3 regions of the Mesorhizobium kowhaii genome follow, and region 2 is predicted to be linked to each of the others. Evidence: predicted binding sites of a transcription regulator. Region 2 holds the regulator's gene; each other region holds the start of a gene.
What was found. Region 2 encodes PhoB, which activates phosphate uptake and scavenging genes when phosphate is short. Its sites were predicted from a motif close to TGTCATNNANCTGTCAT; they were not measured.
Positions count from the first base shown of each region.

Region 1: a site for PhoB is predicted at 1,830-1,846, ahead of ACFFNA_RS19505 (YdcH family protein). Genes of this name have one in related genera too.
Region 3: a site for PhoB is predicted at 4,284-4,300, ahead of ACFFNA_RS12625 (DUF1045 domain-containing protein). Genes of this name have one in related genera too.

Region 1 is NZ_JBHLYT010000033.1:5,208-12,183, forward strand. It holds gene ACFFNA_RS19495 (transglycosylase SLT domain-containing protein) at 1-1, opposite strand, end outside; gene ispG (flavodoxin-dependent (E)-4-hydroxy-3-methylbut-2-enyl-diphosphate synthase) at 7-1,257, opposite strand; gene ACFFNA_RS19505 (YdcH family protein) at 1,581-1,760, opposite strand; gene ACFFNA_RS19510 (YdcH family protein) at 2,001-2,204, shown strand; gene ACFFNA_RS19515 (IclR family transcriptional regulator) at 2,244-3,032, opposite strand; gene ACFFNA_RS19520 (transporter substrate-binding protein) at 3,163-4,035, shown strand; gene ACFFNA_RS19525 (amino acid ABC transporter permease) at 4,163-4,828, shown strand; gene ACFFNA_RS19530 (amino acid ABC transporter permease) at 4,830-5,480, shown strand; gene ACFFNA_RS19535 (amino acid ABC transporter ATP-binding protein) at 5,483-6,277, shown strand; gene ACFFNA_RS19540 (RidA family protein) at 6,313-6,774, shown strand; gene ACFFNA_RS19545 (aminotransferase class V-fold PLP-dependent enzyme) at 6,798-6,976, shown strand, end outside.
Region 2 is NZ_JBHLYT010000046.1:1,177-8,152, reverse strand. It holds gene ACFFNA_RS25765 (PstS family phosphate ABC transporter substrate-binding protein) at 45-1,073, shown strand; gene pstC (phosphate ABC transporter permease subunit PstC) at 1,188-2,654, shown strand; gene pstA (phosphate ABC transporter permease PstA) at 2,651-3,967, shown strand; gene pstB (phosphate ABC transporter ATP-binding protein PstB) at 3,985-4,809, shown strand; gene phoU (phosphate signaling complex protein PhoU) at 4,849-5,556, shown strand; gene phoB (phosphate regulon transcriptional regulator PhoB) at 5,576-6,265, shown strand; gene ACFFNA_RS25735 (ROK family protein) at 6,433-6,976, opposite strand, start outside.
Region 3 is NZ_JBHLYT010000013.1:108,486-115,461, reverse strand. It holds gene ACFFNA_RS12650 (bifunctional 5-dehydro-2-deoxygluconokinase/5-dehydro-2-deoxyphosphogluconate aldolase) at 1-235, shown strand, start outside; gene iolD (3D-(3,5/4)-trihydroxycyclohexane-1,2-dione acylhydrolase (decyclizing)) at 270-2,120, shown strand; gene iolE (myo-inosose-2 dehydratase) at 2,191-3,108, shown strand; gene ACFFNA_RS12635 (DUF3329 domain-containing protein) at 3,152-3,370, shown strand; gene iolB (5-deoxy-glucuronate isomerase) at 3,376-4,188, shown strand; gene ACFFNA_RS12625 (DUF1045 domain-containing protein) at 4,442-5,149, shown strand; gene ACFFNA_RS12620 (alpha-D-ribose 1-methylphosphonate 5-triphosphate diphosphatase) at 5,198-6,352, shown strand; gene phnN (phosphonate metabolism protein/1,5-bisphosphokinase (PRPP-forming) PhnN) at 6,349-6,976, shown strand, end outside.

The DNA of each region.
Region 1 (6,976 bases), on a different contig from region 2:
TCGCGTCTACTCCGCCGCTGCTTTGCCGCGACCGAACCGTTGCTCGATATAGTCGGCGACCATTTTCTCGAAATCCGCCGCGATCGACGGCCCGCGCAGCGTCGCCGCCTTCTTGCCGTCGACGAAGACAGGCGCCGTCGGCGTCTCGCCGGTGCCGGGTAACGAAATGCCGATATCGGCATGCTTGGACTCACCCGGGCCGTTGACGATGCAGCCCATCACCGCGACCTTGAGGTTCTCGACGCCGGGATATTTTTCGCGCCACACCGGCATGTTCTTCCTGAGATCAGCCTGGATGTTCTGGGCGAGTTCCTGGAACACGGTGGAGGTGGTGCGGCCGCAGCCGGGGCAAGCGGCGACGATCGGCACGAACTGCCTGAATCCCATGGTCTGCAGCAGTTCCTGCGACACCTGCACCTCGCGCGTGCGGTCGCCGTTCGGCTCCGGCGTCAGCGAGATGCGGATGGTGTCGCCGATGCCTTGCTGGAGCAGGATGCCCATGGCGGCGGACGAAGCCACGATGCCTTTCGAACCCATGCCGGCCTCGGTCAAGCCAAGATGCAGCGCGTGGTTGGAGCGGGTGGCGAGCTCGGTATAGACGGCGATCAGGTCCTGAACGCCGCTGACCTTGGCCGACAGGATGATTTTTTCGCGGCCAAGGCCGATTTCTTCCGCCATTTCGGCCGACAGGATCGCCGACTGCACGATCGCCTCGCGCGTCACTTCCTGCGCGGTCAGCGGAAAGCCCTGCGCCTGGTTGTCGTCCATGAGCCGGGTCAAAAGCTCCTGGTCGAGCGAACCCCAATTGACGCCGATGCGCACCGGCTTGTTGTATCTGATCGCCATCTCGACGATCGCAGCGAACTGCCGGTCCTTCTTGTCCTTGAAGCCGACATTGCCCGGATTGATGCGGTATTTGGCCAGCGCCTCGGCGCAGGCCGGATGGTCGGCCAGCAGTTTATGGCCGATATAGTGGAAATCGCCGACCAGCGGCACGTCGATGCCGAGCCGCGCCAGCCTTTCGTGAATGCGCGGCACTGCGGCAGCACTCTCGTCACGATCGACGGTGATGCGCACGATCTCGGAGCCGGCACGGTGCAGCGCCGCAACTTGCGCAACCGTCTGGTCGACATCGGCCGTATCGGTGTTGGTCATCGACTGCACGACGACGGGCGCACCGCCGCCGACGACCACGCCGCCGACATCGACGCCGACCGAGGTACGGCGGGGGAAGGGAGAGGAAAAATATCCGGTCATGCCCGGCAGCCTTTTGTCTCTGGAGCGCCATGCGTCCACCGGGACGCACAAGAACGCCCCGGGCCGATGCGCTAAAGTCCGGGCATGAGGTGGAGGAGCAAAGATGGCTTGTCAATGGCGACAGGTCGCCACTGGCCGCAATTGGCCCGCCGCCGGGATCAAAAAAATCGAAGATCCGGCGACGGCCGAAGCAAAAAAATTGAGCTGAACGGAAGTCCAGCCTCGGCGACCGCCCAGCGCTGGAAATCACAATCCACCACACCGGCGACAAATGCCGCCGGCAAGAGAGGCCGTGGATCGTGATCGTCTATATCAGGAGGGCATCAATGGGTGGTCGGTTGTGCTCTCAGTTTTTCAATCTCGTCCTTGAGTGCCAGCTTGCGTCGCTTGAGATTCACGATTTCGAGGTCGTCGACCGATGGATGGTTCATCGCGTCATCGATTTCACGCTCGATGTCGCCGTGTTTCCGCTGCAACTCATCAAGATGGGATGCAAGAGACATGATTGGTTCTCCCTTTCATGGTTTCCTCGATTGCAGCCGTCACGGCGCGTCCACCGCAGGTTCGCTTCTGTGACGGCACAATGATACTGTGCCACCATCCGGCCGCGATGTCGAATGCTGCGTGGTAGCATTCCACGACAATGTGAAATGTGATATGGGCTGCGCGCCGGTGATAAAAGACCCCGGCCCCGCCCAATCAGGCCCAGTTTTTGGGCGCCGCAGACGTGCAGACGGTAGAGAATGTCCGATCAGGAACAGGCCGATATTCGCCTCGAATTTTCCCGGCTAAAGCAGGAACACGCCGATTTCGATGCGGCGATCAACGCGATGATCGCCACGAACTGCGACCCGCTGCAAATCCAGCGCATGAAGAAGAAGAAGCTGTTCCTCAAGGACCGGCTGATGGCGCTGGAAGACAAGATCATTCCCGACATCATCGCGTGAGACGGCAGAGCCGGGTCGCTCCTGATCGCTTCTTTGCGCCTATCCGGCGATCGAAAGTCTGGCGGCGCGGTCGCGCAGCAGGCCGATGAGACTGCCGGTCCGCTCCTCGGACGTGTCGATGGGAACCACCAGGCACATCGTCGCCTCGACCTTGCCAGGCCCCGAAAAGACCGGCGCGGCGAGGCATTTCGTATACGCATCGACAAGGCCCGAGGTGACGCAATAGCCGGTGGCTTCAGCCTTCGCTATGTCGGCGATGAAGTCGCTGAGAAGCAATCTGCGGCCGTCGGGCAAGATGAGATCATCTTCGGATACCATGTCTTCGATCCGGGCCTGTTCGAAGCCCGCCAGAAGCAGCCGTCCCGAAGCGGTCCAGGGCAGCGGTATCTGCAGGCCGGTGGCGGAACTTATGCGGAACGGCCTGGTGCCCGGGCTTGAATGGACGATCGTGTAGCGGCCGCTTTGCAGCATACACAGCTCCGAGGTTTCGCCGGTCTCGCGCGACAGATTGTCGACCTCCTGGCGCCCGCGCCTCATGAGGTCGTTGCCCCGCACATAATCCATTCCGTAGAGATAGAGCTTCTTGCCGAAATAGACGCGGTTGCCGTCGCCTGCCATCTCAAGCAGGCCGGCATCGACCAGCGACCGCACTAGCGTGTAGGTCGTCGAGCGGGGTGCGTTCACCCCCTTGGCAAGGTCGCCAATGCCGATCGCCCGCTGCGTCGTGTGAAGAAACTCGAGGATCTCGAGCACCCGGTTGAGGCCTTTTTCGCGGGAACCCGAAATCTTCTCGCCGGCTGAAACTGCTGGGGCATTGCCATCTTGCATTGTCGATTCCTGGTGTTAGTATCTGTCTTGTACAGGATACATACGTCTCTTGTAAGAGACAATCGCTCTGAAAATCAACGATGCGTGTATTGCCTGTGCATAGGGGAACACAACACGAAAGGAGGTCGCCGTGAACGACACATCCGGAAGACGTGATTTTCTGAAATTGGGAATGGCAGGACTGGCCACGGCTGGCGTGCTGGCAGCCGTCGATGCCCAGAAGGCTGCTGCCCAGGCAGCACCTGACAGCCTGCTGCGAACCGTGCTCGATCGCGGCAAGCTGATCGTCGGCACTGGCAGCACCAACGCGCCCTGGCACTTCGAAAACGACGCCGGCGAACTGGTCGGCATGGACATCACCATGGGGCGCATTCTTGCCAAGGGACTTTTCGACGATCCGACCAAGGTCGAATTCGTCATGCAGGACCCGGCGCAGCGCATTCCCAACGTGACCACCAACAAGGTCGACATCACCATCCAGTTCATGACCATGAGCGCCCAGCGCTCGCAGCTGGTCAATTTTTCCCGGCCTTACTATGTCGAGGGTGTCGCCCTGCTGACCCTTCCGACTGCCGAGAACAAGACCTTCGACAAGCTGCTAGCCGCGGGTTCGGCAACGCGCATCTCCATTCTGCAGAATGTCGATGCCGAGGCACAGGTGCATTCGGTCCTGCCCCAATCCCAGGTCATGCAGATCGATACGCAGGCCAACGTGCTGCAGGCGCTGGAATCGAAACGCGTCGACGCCGCCGCGGTGGATCTTTCCACGGTGCGCTGGCTCGCCTCGCGCAATCCGGACAAATACTTTGACGCCGGCAAGAGCTGGCTGAGCATGCTTTATGGCGCAGCGCTCCGGCAAGGCGATCTTGATTGGCTGACCTTCGTCAATTCCACCTTCACCATCGCCATGTTCGGTCACGAAAACGCCCTCTACGACGCCGCGTTCAAGGACTATTTCGGGCAGGAGCCGCCGGCGCGCCACCCCGGCTTCCCGACCGTCTGAGGTATGGAGCGGAAGGATGCCTGCGCACCCTTCCGCCACCTTTCTCGACCATGCATGTCGCCCAGACGAGCAGCGACTTCCGGGGCACGACATGTATGAACAGCGTCCAGGGTACTGAGAGAAGCGAATGGGCTATACGCTCAACTTCAACCTGATCTGGCGGCATTTCGACAAGCTGTGGGGCGGCCTGCTGCTCAGCCTTGAACTGGCCGTGATCTCGATCGCCATCGGCGTCGTCATCGGGCTGGTGCTGGCGGTCTGGTATGTCTCGGCAGGGCGCGCGGTGCGGGCGACGATCGCCGCCTATGTCGAATTCATCCGCAACGTGCCGCTGATCCTGCTCGTCTACCTCGTCTTCTATGGCTTGCCGACCGTGGTCGACCTCGCCTACAGCGCTCAGACCTCGTTCATCTTGACGCTGTCGGTCTATAGCGGCGCCTACCTGGTCGAGGTGTTTCGCTCGGGCCTCGAAGCCGTTCCGCGCGGGCAGCTCGACGCTGGCAAGGCGATTGGCCTGACGCCATGGCAACGACTGCTCCATGTGCGCCTGCCGACCATGCTGCGCATCACCTTGCCGGCGCTGTCCAACACCTTCATCTCGCTGTTCAAGGACACCTCGATCGCCTCGGTCATCTCGGTACCCGAGCTCACCTACGGCGCCCAGTGGATCAATTTCAACACCTTCCGCATCGTCGAGGTCTACCTGGTCACGACCGCGATGTATCTCTTGACCGGCTATGCGCTGCTTTTCGCGCTGCGGCTCGTCGAGCGCCGATTCAGGGCGGCACGCTGACATGCTCACCCAGATCGCCTATGCCTTGCCGTTCCTTGCCCAAGGCTTCGCCTTGACCTTGTGGGTGTCGCTGCTGGTCGTGGTCCTGTCGCTCATCGCCGGCGTCCTGCTGGGCGTCGGCCTGGTTTATGGTCCCGCGCCGCTGCGCTGGGCGGTGCGCATCTTCAGCGACACGATCCGCGGCATTCCGATCCTGGTGCTGATGTTCTTCGTCTATTACGGCCTGCCTGCGATCGGGCTTCATCTGCCGTCGTTCTGGGCCGCCGTGCTTGCGCTCACCTTGTTCAAGACGGCGCAGGTCATCGAGTATCTCAGGGGCGCGGTCGGCTCCATCCCGAAAGGGCAGTCGGAAGCAGCAATGGCGATCGGGCTGACCTTTCGCCAGCGCCTGGCCTACGTCATCTTCCCGCAGGCCTTCAGGCGCTTCCTGCCACCCTGGATCAACGGCGTCACCGATGCGGTCAAGGGCAGCGCACTGGTGTCGCTGCTCGGCATCACCGACCTGATGCAGGCCATCAACCAGGTCATCGGCCGCACCTACGAGGCCATGCCGCTCTACATCCTCGGCGCGCTCATCTATTTCGCGGTCAACTATGCCCTTTCGCTCGCCAGCCGGCGGCTCGAGCGGCGTTTCTCCTTCATCCGGGAATAGCAATGTCCACAAGTTCGAACGACACCCCGGCCCTCCTCGACGTCCGCAACGTTTCCAAATCCTTTGGCGCCGCCCAGGTCCTGCGCTCGGTCAGCTTGCGGGTGGCGCGCGGCGAGGTGGTGACCGTCATCGGCCCCTCGGGCAGCGGCAAGACCACGCTGCTGCGTTGCGTCAACTTCCTGGAAAGCTATGACAGCGGCTCGATCCGCATCGACGGCAAGGAGGTCGGCTTTCGCGACTCGGGAACCCGTCAGCGCCGCAGCGAACGCGATCTCGCCGCGATGCGCGCCGAAACCGGGATGGTGTTCCAGAGCTTCAACCTCTTTCCTCACCTGACGGCGGCCGGCAACATCATGCTGGGGCTGCGCAAGGTGCGGGGAAAAAGCGAAGCCGAGGCGCGCTCGATCGCCGAACATTGGCTCGGCCGCGTCGGCCTTGCCCACAAGGCCGACAGCCTGCCCGCCGAACTGTCCGGCGGCCAGCAGCAGCGCGTCGGCATCGCCCGCGCCGTGGCGATGGAGCCTAAGATCCTGCTGCTCGACGAGATCACCTCGGCGCTCGACCCCGAACTCGTCGGCGAGGTGCTGGCCGTCGTGCGCAGCCTCGCCGAGGATGGCATGACGATGCTGATGGTGACGCACGAAATGGCCTTCGCGCGCGACGCCTCGAGCCGCATCGTCTTCATGGCCGATGGTGGTGTCAGCGCCGTCGGCCCACCGAAGGAGATTCTCGCGGCGGAGACCACCAACGAGCGCCTCCGCACCTTCCTGGCGCGCTTCCGCGCCTCGCATTTCTGACACCGGACAGCGAAAGCTGTCGCAAGGAGCATTTGATGACGCCTTATATCCGGCTCGCCGAACTCGGCTTGACGCTGCCCGAGCCGCCGACCCCGATCGCCAACTTCGTCACCCATGCCGAAAGCGGGCGGCTGATCTTCCTGTCCGGCCAGGGGCCATTGCGGGCCGACGGCACGCTTTGTACCGGCAAGGTTGGAGAGGACGTGACGGTAGAGCAGGCTTATCAGCATGCCCGCCTCACCGGCCTCAATCTGCTCGCCGTCATGCACGCAGCCGCCGGCGATCTCGGCCGCATCGTGCGGGTCGTCAAGCTGCTCGGCTTCGTCAACGCGATACCGACCTTCAGCGACCACCCGAAAGTGGTCAACGGCTGCTCCGACCTTTTCGCCGATGTCTTCGACAATATCGGCGGCCATGCCCGCTCGGCAATCGGCGTCGGCTCCTTGCCTGGAAACATCACCGTCGAAATCGAGGCGGTCATCGAGATCGCCGCCTGACTTTTAGAAATGGAATCCGAGAGATGAAAACCTATTCCGCCGACGGCTCCAACACCACCATCCGCGAACGGCTCGGCCTTCGTCCGATCATCAATGTCTCGGGCACGATGACTGCGCTTGGCGCATCGATCATCGTCCCGGAAGCGATCAGCGCGATGTCTGAAATGGCTTCGCAATGGGTGGAGATGGACGATCTGCAGCG
Region 2 (6,976 bases):
AGGAACGGCGCCGAGAGACCATCTTCCGAACAGGAGCAGGCCACATGAAGAAATTCCTCCTTACGGCGTCGGCCGCGGCGCTTGCGCTCGCCGCGTCGTCCGGCTTCGCCGCCGCGCGCGACCAGATCCAGGTCGCCGGGTCGTCGACCGTGCTACCCTATGCCAAGATCGTCGCGGAGCAGTTCGGCGAAGCCTTCACCAACTTCAAGACCCCGGTGGTCGAGTCCGGCGGCAGCGGCGCCGGCATCAAGGAATTCTGCAAGGGCGTCGGCGAAGACACGATCGATATCGCCAACTCCTCGCGCCCGATCAAAAAGGACGAAATCAAGTCCTGCGCCGACGCTGGCGTCAAGGAAATCCAGGAAGTTCGCATTGGCTATGACGGCATCGTCTTCGCCACCGACATCAAGGGTCCGGACTGGGCGCTGGTTCCCGCCGACATCTACAAGGCGCTCGCCGCCAAGCTCGTCGTCGACGGCAAGCTGGTCGACAATCCGAACACCAAGTGGAGCCAGGTCAATCCGAAGCTGCCCGACTGGGATATCGCTGCCTACATTCCCGGCGAAAAGCATGGCACGCGCGAAGTGTTCGAGACCAAGCTTCTCGACGCCGGCTGCGACAAGGCTGCCATCAAGGCCACCGGCGTCGCCGACGACAAGGAAGTCGGCAAGACCTGCATTGCGATCCGCAAGGACGGCAAGGCCATCGACATCGACGGCGACTACACCGAGACGCTCGCCCGCATCGACTCGAACAAGACCGGCGTCGGCGTGTTCGGCCTCGCCTTCTACGAGAACAATGCCGACAAGCTGAAGGTCGCTACCGTGGAAGGCATCACGCCTTCGACCGAGACGATCGCCAGCGGCAAGTATCCCGTGTCGCGCCCGCTGTTCTTCTATGTGAAGAAGGCGCATCTCGGCGTCGTCCCCGGTCTCAAGGAATATGTCGAGTTTTTCCTTGACGACCAGATGGTAGGCCCGGAAAGCCCGCTCGCCGAATACGGCCTCGTCGCGGCCCCGGACGCCGAACGTCAGGCCCAGCGCGACGCTTTCGCCGCCGGAAAGTCGATGTAACCAATCTACAAAACCAGGGCGCCGGCCGAAGCCGGCGTCCTGGTTTTGCCGCCTGCCGCTGGCGGGTGGCGATTTGAGCATCCTTTGCTCTAGAGTTTCCCCTGGGGTGGGTCCATGTCGTCCATGCTCGTACTGGCCATTGTCGTCGCCATCGGCCTGGTTGCATTCCTGATAGGTCGGCAGCGTGCCGCAGCGCAGGACAACGGCACGGTGAAGCCGCATTCGCGCGCCCACTATCACGGCTGGTGGGCCTTCCTGCTCGCCGTCCTGCCTGCCCTTTTGCTGCTTGCCGTCTGGACCATCGGCTCGTCCTTCTATCTCGACCGGCACATTCACGCTGCCTTGCCTGAGCGCACCGCTGACAGCAAGGTTGCCAGCGAAGCGCTGGACGTCAGCCTGGTAAAGAGCCTCGCCAAAGGCCTGCATCAGCTCGATGCGAACACGCTGGCGGCGCTGCCCGCGACCTTCGCCGAGCTGCAGCCGCTGCTCGCAGCCAAGGGCGTGGCGCTGGCAACGGATTCGCAAGACTACATGATCCCGATCGCCGTCGAAGCGAACGCCGTGCAGAGCCGGCTTGGCAGGATCGGCGCTGTCCTTGCATTCGCCCTGTCGATCGCCGGCGCTTTCTATGCGCTCAGGCAAATCGCACCGCGTGCAAGGGCGCGCAACAATGTCGAGAGGCTGATGCTGTGGGGGCTGCTCGCTGCGTCGACCATCGCCATCCTGACCACGGTTGGTATCGTGCTTTCGATGCTGTTCCAGACGATCCAGTTCTTCGAGAGCGTCTCGCCGATGAGCTTCTTCTTTGGCACGGTCTGGGATCCGCGCTTCGCCGCCGCCGGCTCGGGCGGCAGCCAGGGCCAGTTCGGCCTGATCCCGCTTCTCGCCGGTACCCTCTACATCGCCCTGATTGCATTGCTGGTCGCGGTGCCGGTCGGCCTGATGTCGGCGGTCTACATGGCCGAATATGCATCGCCCAGGGTGAGATCGGTGGTCAAGCCGGCGCTTGAACTGCTGGCCGGCATACCGACCATCGTCTACGGCATCTTCGCCGTCGTCACGCTGGGGCCGTTCCTGCGCGACCTCTCCGCCGCGCTCACCGGCGGCTCGCCGTTCATCCAGGGCCAGAGCATCTTCACCGCCGGCCTGGTCATGGGCGTCATGCTGATCCCGGTCGTGTCCTCGCTGTCCGACGACATCATCACCGCGGTGCCGCGCGCTATGCGCGACGGCTCGCTCGGCCTTGGCGCGACGCGTTCGGAGACGATCAAGCGGGTGATCCTACCGGCGGCGCTCCCGGGCATCGTCGGCGCCATCCTGCTGACCGCCTCGCGCGCCATCGGCGAAACGATGATCGTCGTGCTGGCCGCCGGTGTCGCCGCCAATCTCACCATCAATCCGTTTGAGGCGATGACGACCATCACCGTCAAGATCGTCAACCAGCTCACCGGCGATCTCGAGTTCAATTCGCCGCAAACCCTGGTCGCCTTCGCGCTCGGCCTCACGCTGTTCGCCCTGACGCTGGTGATGAACATCGTCGCGCTCTACATCGTGCGCAAGTACCGGGAGCAGTACGAATGACCGACATCCCCATGAATACGATGGTCCGGGTCGCCGCTCATCCGCGCCGCGACATCGGCCTGAAGGCCCGCTATGCCGCCGAACGCCGCTTCCGCATCTACGGCATGCTGGCGATTTCCGTCGGCCTTGCGTTCCTGGCCATCATGCTCATCACCATCGTCACGAAGGGTTACACGGCCTTCTGGCAGACGACGGTGTCGCTGCCGATCAGCTTTGACGAGAAGGTGATCGATCCGTCCAACAAGCGCGCCACCGATCCGACCGTGCTGATCAAGGCAAACTATCCAAAGCTCGCCGAAAAGGCGCTGATCGCCAAGCTCGGCATCAATCCCGACGACAAGCCGTCGACCCTGAAGCTCAAGGGCTTCCTGTCCGAAGGTGCCCGCGTCCAGCTGCGCAACATCGTCGCCGCCGATCCGTCGGTCATCGGCACGACGCGCGACGTCAACATCCTTGCCGCCGCCAATCTCGACTCCGCCTTCAAGGGCCAGATCGACCTTGGCGTCGAGGAAGCGCGCCGCAAGGTCTCCGACCAGCAGATCGCCTGGATGAACAAGCTCAGGGCGGACGGTGCGATGGCCGAGCATTTCAACACCGGCCTGTTCTCCTACGGCGCTTCAAGCCGTCCGGAAACCTCGGGCATGGGCGTGGCGATCATCGGCTCGTTCTACATGATGGTGATCGTTCTGCTGCTGGCGCTGCCGATCGGTGTCGCCGCCTCCATCTATCTGGAGGAATTCGCCAAGAAGAACCGCTTCACCGACCTGATCGAGGTCAACATCAACAATCTGGCGGCGGTGCCGTCGATCGTCTTCGGCCTGCTCGGCCTCGCCGTGTTCATCAATTTCCTCGGCATGCCGCGCTCTGCTGCGTTCGTCGGTGGCCTGGTGCTGACGCTGATGACGCTGCCGACGATCATCATCGCGACACGCGCCGCGCTTGCCGCGGTGCCGCCGTCGATCCGCGCCGCAGCGCTCGGCCTCGGCGCGTCCAAGATGCAGATGGTGTTCCAGCATATCCTGCCGCTAGCCGCCCCCGGCATTCTCACCGGCACCATCATCGGCCTGGCGCGTGCGCTGGGCGAAACCGCGCCGCTGCTGCTCATCGGCATGGTCGCCTTCGTTGCCGACTATCCAAAGACGCCCTTCGACCCGGCGACCGCGCTGCCGGTGCAGATCTACATGTGGGCCAACGAGGCCGAACGTGCCTTCGTCGAGCGCATGTCGGGCGCCATCATCATCCTGCTGGTCTTCCTCATGGCCATGAACATCACAGCGATCGTGCTTCGGCGTCGGTTCGAGCGTCGCTGGTAGAAAAAAAGGCATCTGGTATGAACATCATGACCGAACAGTCTCTTGAAAACGCAGTGGGCGACAAAATGAACGCCAAGTCGAACGAAGTGATCAAGATGCGCGGCGACAAAGTCGGCGTGTTCTACGGCGACAAGCAGGCGCTGTTCGACGTCAATCTCGACGTTCGCCTCAATCAGGTGACAGCGCTGATCGGCCCTTCGGGCTGCGGGAAGTCCACCTTCCTGCGCTGCCTCAACCGTATGAACGACACCATCGACTCGGCACGGGTGACCGGCAAGATCACGCTGGACGAAGAGGATATCTACGACAAGAACATTGACGTCGTCGAACTCAGGGCGCGCGTCGGCATGGTGTTCCAGAAGCCCAATCCGTTCCCGAAGTCGATCTATGAGAACGTTGCCTATGGCCCACGTATCCACGGGCTGGCCAAGCGAAAGGCCGACATGGATCAGATCGTCGAACAGAGCCTGAAGAAGGCGGCGATCTGGAACGAGGTCAAGGATCGCCTGCAAGAACCCGGCACCGGCCTCTCCGGCGGCCAGCAGCAACGTCTATGCATCGCGCGCGCCATCGCCGTATCGCCAGAGGTGATCCTTATGGACGAGCCCTGCTCGGCGCTCGATCCGATCGCCACCGCGCGCGTCGAGGAGCTGATCGACGAGCTGCGCCAGAACTACACGATTGTCATCGTCACCCATTCGATGCAGCAAGCGGCGCGCGTGTCGCAGCGCACGGCGATGTTCCATCTCGGCTATCTGGTCGAGGAGGGCGCCACCGACAAGATGTTCACCAACCCCGACGACAAGCGCACTCAAGACTATATCACCGGCCGGTTCGGCTGAGTGGTCCGGCGTTGAATTTTCAGGCACGAGGACTGGATCATGGGTGAACATACCGTCGCATCTTTCGATGAGGATCTGGAGCAGATCAGCCAGCTGATCCGCGACATGGGCGATTTGGCCCGCTCGATGGTCAGCGGCTCGACGCGCGCCTTGCTCAATTCGGACAACGCCCTGGCGCAGCGCGTCGTTTCCGACGACACCATCATGGATGCGCGCCAGCGCGAGCTGGACGACCGCGCCATCACGCTGATCGCCAAGCGCCAGCCGATGGCCAACGACCTGCGCGCCGTCGTCGGTTCGATCCGCATGGCCGGTGATCTCGAACGCATCGGTGATCTTGCCAAGAACATCGCCAAGCGCGTCGGCACCCTCGGCCTCAGCGTCACGCCGCGCGACCTGTCGCACTCCATCGACGCAATGGCGCAGCTGGTGCTGATCCAGGTGCAGGGCGTCATCGAGGAATATGCGGCGCGCGACGCCGAGGCCCTGGCGAAACTGCGCGCCGACGATGAGCGCATCGACGTGAAATACACCTCCGTGTTCCGCGAACTCCTTACCTACATGATGGAAGACCCGCGCAACATCACCGCTTGCACGCATCTTTTGTTCTGCGCCAAGAACCTCGAGCGCATCGGCGATCACGTCACCAACATCGCTGAAAATGCGTATTATGTTTTGACCGGCACGCAGCTGCCCGCCAATCGTCCGAAGCAGGACGAGACGGCAATGTCCGCGCCAGCGGCATGACGACAGGGGTGACCAGTCGATGATCGCGCCACGCATCATGGTGGTGGAGGACGAGGAGCCGCTAGGTGTGCTGCTCCGCTACAATCTGGAGTCCGAGGGTTACCAGGTCGAGGTGGTGACGCGCGGCGACGAGGCCGAGATCCGGCTGCAGGAGAACGTCCCCGACCTTCTGGTGCTCGACTGGATGGTGCCGGCGGTTTCCGGCATCGAACTCTGCCGCCGGCTAAGGATGCGTCCCGAGACCGAGCGTCTGCCGATCATCATGCTGACCGCGCGTGGCGAGGAAAGCGATCGTGTGCGCGGCCTCTCGACCGGCGCCGACGACTATCTGGTCAAGCCGTTCTCGACGCCGGAGTTCATGGCCAGGATCAAGGCGCTGCTGCGCCGCGCCAAGCCGGAAGTGCTGTCCAGCGTGCTCAAGGTCGGCGATATCGTGCTCGATCGTGAATCGCACCGGGTCTATCGCAAGAAGAGCGAGATCCGGCTCGGGCCGACCGAATTTCGCCTGCTCGAGTTCATGATGCGCCATCCCGGCCGCGTGTTTTCGCGCAGCCAGCTGCTCGACAATGTCTGGGGCGAGACGATCTACATCGATGAGCGCACGGTCGACGTGCATGTCGGCCGGCTGCGCAAGGCGGTCAACAACGGCCGCATGCCCGATGTCATCCGCACCATCCGCGGTGCTGGATACGCAATCAGGGAAGATTAGGGATGCGCTGATATTCAGGTGATGCCGGCCTGCGAACGGCGTCTTCCTGTGCTTCCGGTACTCACGTACTGGAATGTACGCTCCGTTCCGGTTCTCGGAATCCACCATTCTCGGCGCGGCCTGACCTGAATCTCAGCACATCCCAAGTCCGCGTTCTTCGGGCAAATTCAAGCCACGTTCTTGCCGCCGAGGCCGGATCTTGTCTGCGTGCCGGGCGCGAAAATCTCCTGGTCGACGAAGGTCAGCGCCCGCATGGCGCAGCCTTCGCGGATCAGTGGCAGTTCGTTCGGTTCGGTGTCGAAAGAAATCGATTTCGAATGCTGGCCGCCTGCGGTCTGGGCAATCGCCTCGCGCAATGCCGGCTCGATCAGGTCGAAGGCGGCGGCGCTGACACCGACCATGGCGACCGGCGCCGGATCGATCAACGCGAACAGGCTGCCGAGACCGTAGCCGAGCGCTTCGCCGGCCTTGCGGTAGGCCTCGCGCTCGGGTCCGTCTCTTTCGCGGGCCGCGGTTGCCAGCGCGCGCATGTCAGCGTCACTGACATCGGCCACTGGTTCTGCGTCCTCACTCATCTGCCTTGCGTTGCGCCAGATGGCGTAGTTGCCGGCATAGGCCTCGACGCAGCCGCGCCGTCCGCAGCGGCACAGCGCGCCGTTCGGCCGATGGATCATGTGGCCGAACTCGCCGCCCGAGGAATGGGTGCCGGTG
Region 3 (6,976 bases), on a different contig from region 2:
CGTCGTGCTGCTTGGCCTGGAAGCGCCGCAGGACGAGCTGGAAGCGGCTTTTGCCGCGACCGCCAAGGCGCCCATCGTCAAGGGGTTTGCCGTCGGCCGCACCATCTTCGTCCACGCGGCCGAACAATGGCTGGCCGGCAAGATGTCGGATGACGAGGCGATCGCCGACATGGCGTCGCGCTTCGAACAGCTGACCGAAGCGTGGCTTGCCGCGCGCGGCCGCAAAGCAGCATAAGAAGGCGCGGCATAGGACTGCGGAGGAAAACACCATGAGCAAGACAATCCGCCTGACGATGGCGCAGGCGCTGACCCGCTTTCTGAGTAAGCAGATGACCGAAATCGACGGCAAGAAAGTCCCGATCTTCGGCGGCGTCTGGGCGATTTTCGGCCACGGCAATGTCGCGGGCATCGGCGAAGCGCTCTACCAAGTGCGCGACGAACTGCCGACCTTCCGCGCCCACAACGAACAGGCGATGGCGCATGCGGCGATCGCCTATGCAAAGGCCAATTTCCGCCGCCGTTTCATGGCGGCGACCTCATCGATCGGCCCCGGCGCGCTCAATATGGTGACGGCGGCGGCATTGGCCCACGTCAACCGGCTGCCGGTGCTGTTTCTGCCCGGCGATGTCTTCGCCAACCGCATCCCCGATCCGGTGCTGCAGCAGGCGGAGGATTTCTCCGACGGCACCGCTACGGTCAATGACTGCTTCCGTCCGGTGTCTCGGTACTTCGACCGCATCACGCGGCCCGAACAGATCATCCCGGCGCTGAACCGCGCGATGCAGGTGCTGACCGATCCGGCCGATTGCGGCCCGGTGACGCTGTCGCTGTGCCAGGACGTGCAGGCCGAAGCCTATGACTATCCCGAGAGCTTCTTTGCCGAGCGCGTCTGGCACCAGCGCCGGCCGCGCCCGGACCGCCACGAGCTTGCCGCCGCGGTGGCGGCGCTCAAGGGGGCGAAAAAGCCGCTGGTGATCGCCGGCGGCGGCGTGCTTTATTCGCAGGCCTCGGATGAGCTGGCGAAATTCGTACAGGGCGCCGGCGTTCCGGTCTGCGAGACGCAAGGCGGCAAATCCTCGCTGCCGGACGACCATCCGCTCAACATGGCGGCGGTCGGAGTCACCGGCACCTCGGCCGCCAACCGGCTGGCCGAAGAAGCCGATGTCGTGCTGGCCATCGGTACGCGGCTGCAGGATTTCACCACCGGCTCGTGGGCGCTGTTCAAGAATTCCGGCAAGACCATCATTGGGCTCAACGTGCAGCCTTTCGACGCCGGCAAGCACAGGGCGCTGCCACTGGTCGCCGATGCGGCCGAGGGGCTCGCCGAACTCGGCGCGGCGCTGAAGGGCTGGAAAGCACCGGCAAGCTGGACCAACAATGCGGCCACCGGCAAGAAGGCCTGGCAGGCCGAGGCGGCCAAGGTGACGGCGTCGACCAACGCCGCCTATCCTTCCGACGCCCAAGTGATCGGCGCCGTGCAGCGCGCGCTGGGATCCGGCGTGACGCTGCTGCATGCCGCCGGCGGCCTGCCCGGCGAATTGCACAAGCTCTGGCAAGCAGGCGCGCCCGGCTCCTACCACGCCGAATACGGCTTCTCGACCATGGGCTACGAGATCGCCGGCGGGCTCGGCGCCAAGATGGCGAAGCCAAACGAGGAGGTCGTCGTCATGATCGGCGACGGCTCCTATCTGATGCTGAATTCCGAGATCGCCACCTCGGTGATGCTCGGCCTCAAGCTGACCATCGTGCTGCTCGACAACCGCGGTTATGGCTGCATCAACCGGCTGCAGATGGCGACCGGTGGCGCCAACTTCAACAATCTCCTGAAGGACTCGCGCCACGAGATCCTGCCCGATATCGACTTCGCCGCGCATGCGGCGAGCATGGGGGCGATTGCCGAGAAAGTACCGTCGATCGCCGGGCTGGAAAATGCCCTGGAAAAGGCAAGGAAGAACAACCGCACCACCGTGCTGGTCATCGACACCGATCCGCTGGTTTCGACCGACGCCGGTGGCCATTGGTGGGATGTCGCGGTGCCGGAGGTCTCGGCGCGAGCCCAAGTGAATGCGGCGCGCAAGGCCTATGACGAGAAGCGGCAGATGCAAACCATTGGCGATTGATGCCAACTCTGCCTTGAATTGAAATGACCGGGCGAACCCGGTCCGAATGGCCTGAAACTGGAGTGACGACTTGAAAGCCAAACTGGGCATGTCCCCCATTGCGTGGTGGAACGACGATCTTGCGGAACTCAGCGATGACGTGTCGCTGGAAGAGTGTTTGCGCCAGTCGCGCTCGGCCGGTTTCACCGGCATGGAGATGGGCCGGCGGTTTCCCAACGATCCCGATGTCATGCTGCCGATCCTCAAAAAGGCCGACGTGACGCTGTGCGGCGGCTGGTTCTCGGGCACGCTGGTCGATGGCGAGATGGCTGACAACAAGGATCGCATCCAGCCGATGATCGATCTGTTCAAGGCGGTGAACGCGCCTTGCATCGTCTATGGCGAGGTCGGCCGCTCGATCCAGGGCGACCGCTCGAAGCCGCTTGCCACCAAGCCGAAGCTGTCGGACGACGAGATGAAGGCCTATGCGAAACGCCTCACCGAGTTCGGCGAATGGTGCGCGGAACAAGGCATGCCGCTTTCCTATCACCACCACATGGCGGCGGTGGTCGAGACCGAGCCGGAACTCGATGCCTTCATGAATTATTCCGGAGCCGGCATCCCGCTGCTGCTCGATGCCGGGCACCTGGCCTTTGCCGGCGGCGATGTCCTGCGCGCCATCGACAACCATCACAAGCGCATCAGCCATGTGCATGTGAAGGACGTGCGCATGGGCGTGATCGACAAGCTCGATCGCAGCAAGCAGTCCTTCCTCGACGCCGTGGCGCTGGGCGCCTTTACGGTGCCGGGTGACGGCTCGCTGGATTTCGGCGCCATAGTGCAGCGGTTCGCCGACCATGGCTATGAGGGCTGGTTCGTGGTCGAAGCCGAGCAGGATCCGAAAAAGAACCCGCCGCTCAAGATGGCTGAGGTCGGCCACAAGGAATTGATGCGGGTGATGATGGCGGCCGGCTATACGGTCGAGACACAAGGTTTCCCCAATGCCTGACGCGCTGGTTCTCGGCGAAGCCGGGTTGCTGTAGGCTGGCCGGATGAAAGATTCCGAGCACCCGTTTTTCCGGCCTTTGTGGCGGCGCGTCGCCGTCGTCGCCGTCTGCGTCATCTGGTCGATCATCGAATTCGCCACCGGCACGCCGTTCTGGGGCGTGATCGCGCTCGGCTTCGCCGGCTACGCCGTCTGGCAGTTCTTCTATCTCTACAAACCGGCCGACGAGAGCAAGGCAACGGCCGAGGCCGAACCGAAGGAGTAACCCGGATGTCGAAACTGCTGGTGAAGGCCGACAAGGGCCATGGCCGCGTCGCCCATGTGACGCCGCAAATCGCAGGCTGGACCTATGTCGGTTTCGACCTGCATCGGCTGAAGCCCGGCGAAAGCGCCTCGGGAAAGACGGACGATCGCGAGGTCTGTCTGGTGTTCGTCACTGGCACGGGCAACGCGACGGCGGGCGGCAAGGACCTCGGCCTGCTCGGTGAGCGCATGTCGCCCTTCGAAGGCAAACCCTGGTCGGTCTATGTGCCCGAGGGATCGGACTGGTCGGTTACGGCAGACACCGAGCTGGAACTCGCGGCCTGCTCGGCGCCAGGCCTCGGCGGCGGTCTGGCGGTGCGCGTGATCAGACCCGACGATCTCGGCCAGGAGGTGCGCGGCAAGGGCACCAACACGCGCTACGTCACCAACATCCTGCCGGAAGGCAAGCCGGCCGATTCACTGCTGGTGGTCGAGGTCATCACGCCCGGCGGTCACACGTCGAGCTACCCGCCGCACAAGCACGACCAGGACAATCTGCCGGCCGAATCCTATCTCGAGGAAACCTATTATCATCGCCTCAACCCGCCGCAGGGCTTTGCCTTCCAGCGCGTCTACACCGACGCCGACAAGAACGGCCACCGGGCGCTGGACGAAGCCATGGCGATCGAGGATGGCGATGTCGTGCTGGTGCCCAAGGGTTATCATCCCTGCGCCGCCTGCCATGGCTATGACCTCTATTATCTCAACGTGATGGCCGGGCCGAAGCGAACGTGGAAATTCCACAACGCGCCCGAGCACGAATGGTTGATGAAAGCCTAATCGGTCATGCCTTTCGGATGAAGCTATTGGTCCAGCTTGGAAAAATCGTCGGCTAAGGACCGCCTGGGTCGATTTGCCTTCGAAAACCTTCAAAGCTTCGTCAATCCGTCATGGAAATCACCTATGGCAACGGGGCCAGTGCATGTCGCCCAAAAATGTGCAGCGGTTTTGGGATGACGACATGCGAAAAACAAAGACTTAAAGCGCGTCGCACCATCTCTTCAAACGCGGCGCGCTTTAACGAGGACTTCTCATGCGCTACGCCATCTATTTCACCCCCCGGCAGGACGAGCCGCTGGCGCGGATCGCCGCCAACTGGCTGGGCCGCGACCCGTTCGGTGCCGCGACAAGGCCGGTGGAGGCGGTGGCCGATCTGTCGGCGGCGGAAGTCGCCTTCCATACCGCTTCGGCGCGCCGCTACGGTTTTCACGCGACGCTGAAAGCCCCCTTCGGGCTGGCTGCCAACGAGACGGAGGCCTCGCTGCGCGCGGCACTCGACCATTTTGCCGAAGCAACGCCGGTGGTGACGATCCCGCGCCTTGTCCTCAGCCAGATCGACAGCTTCTTTGCGCTGGTGCCGGAAGGACCGCTGCCTCCGCTCAACCGCTTCGCCGATGATGTCGTGCTCGGCTTCGACCGGTTTCGCGCGCCGTTGACCGAGGCGGAGATCGAGCGGCGCAGCCCGGATTCGCTGAAGCCGGCCGAATTCCGCAATCTCTGCCAATGGGGCTATCCCTATGTCTTCGAGACCTTTCGCTTCCACATGACGCTGTCCGGCCGGGCGGGGCCACAGGAAAGCCCTCGTCTTCGCCTAGCAATCGACAGCCTGTTCGCGGAGGTGCTGCAACAGCCGGTGCTGGTGGATGCGCTGACGCTGTTTGTCGAAACCGAGCCGGGCGCACCGTTCATGGTGCTGTCCCATCACGCGCTCGGGCGCCGCGCCGCCAGAAAAACTGCCTGAATAACCTGCCGGAACAACCCCAACCGGAATAAGCAAGGACTGCCTGAAATGACCGCCGAAACTGTTCTGACCAACGCGCGCATCGTGCTTGCCGACGAGATCGTCGAGGGTTCGCTGGTGCTGCGCGACGGCTTTATCGCCGGCATCGATGCCGGCACCGGCCACACCGGCGGGAACATGGCCGGCGAGGACATGGGCGGCGACTATATCATTCCCGGGCTGGTCGAACTCCACACCGACCATCTCGAAGGCCACTACGCACCGCGGCCGAAAGTGCGCTGGAACCCGATCGCCGCCGTGCTCGCCCATGACGCGCAAGTGGCCACCGCCGGCATCACCACGGTGCTCGATGCCCTGCGCGTTGGCATGGACGAGGACGCCGACCTGACATCGGACGACATCCGCAAGCTGACCGACGCGATCGAGGACAGTGTCCAGCAGGATCGCCTGCGGGCCGACCATTTCATCCATCTGCGCTGTGAGGTTTCGGCGCCGGACTGCCTCAAGGCCTTCGCCAATTTCGACGGCGACGAACGGGTGAAACTGGCATCGCTGATGGACCACGCGCCCGGCCAGCGCCAGTTCGTCAATCTCGAGACCTATGCCTATTACTACCAGCGCAAGCTGAAATTGACCGACCGCGACTTCAAGCTTTTCTGCGAAAAGCGGATGGGGGAATCGGCCGAGAATTCGAGACCGAACCGTGCGGTGATCGCTGCCGCCTGCCATGAGCGCGGCATCGTGCTGGCCAGCCATGACGACGCCACCGTTGGCCATGTCGATGAGGCGATCGAACAAGGCGTGCGCGTCGCCGAGTTCCCGACCACGGAGGAAGCCGCCAGGGCCTCGAAACAGGCCGGACTCGGCGTGTTGATGGGTGCGCCCAACGTCATGCGCGGCGCTTCGCATTCGGGCAATGTCTCGGCCCGCACGCTGGCCAGAGACGGGCTGCTCGACATCTTGTCGTCCGACTACATCCCTTTCAGCCTGATCCAGTCCGCGTTCTTCCTCGGCGACGTTGTCGAAGGCATTTCGCTGCCGCAGGCGGTCGCCATGGTCTCGAAGAACCCGGCCGAAGCAGTTGGCCTGACCGACCGCGGCATCATCGAGCAGGGCCGCCGCGCCGATCTGGTGCGCGTGCGTGTCGACGACCATGTTCCGGTCGTGCGCACGGTCTGGCGGCAGGGACGCCGGGTCGCATGATGGTGTCGGCCTTGATCGAGCGTGAATTGTCCGCCGAAACGTTTCCGATCCGCGACGGCGTCTTCGTCGCCGTCGTCGGCCCAAGCGGCGCCGGCAAGGATACGGTGATCGGCTATGCCCGCGCCCGTTTTGCCGACGAGACCCGGCTGGAGTTCGTTCGCCGCGTCATCACCAGGCCGAGCGATGCCGCGAGCGAGGATCACGACACGCTGGCCGACGCTGCCTTCGTCGAAGCCGAAGCCGATGGCGCCTTCGCCATCTCCTGGGAGGCGCATGGTTTGCGTTATGGCATCCCGGCCGATGTCGACTGGTCGGTCGCCAATGGCCGTGTTGCCGTCGCCAACGTGTCGCGTGCGATCATCCCGGTCCTGCGCGAGCGCTACGCCAATCTGGCGATCGTCGAGATCACCGCCTCGCCGGACGTGCTGGCCGAGCGGCTGGCGATGCGCGGCCGCGAGTCACGCGGCGAAGTGCTGGCGCGGCTGGCGCGCAGCGCCAATGTGACCTTGTCCGGACCTGATGTCACCTCGATCGACAACAGCGGCCCGCGTGAGGCGGCCGGCGAGCGTTTCGCCGAGGTGCTGCGCAAGGCGATGGCCTTTTCGGACATGTCGGGCTTGATTT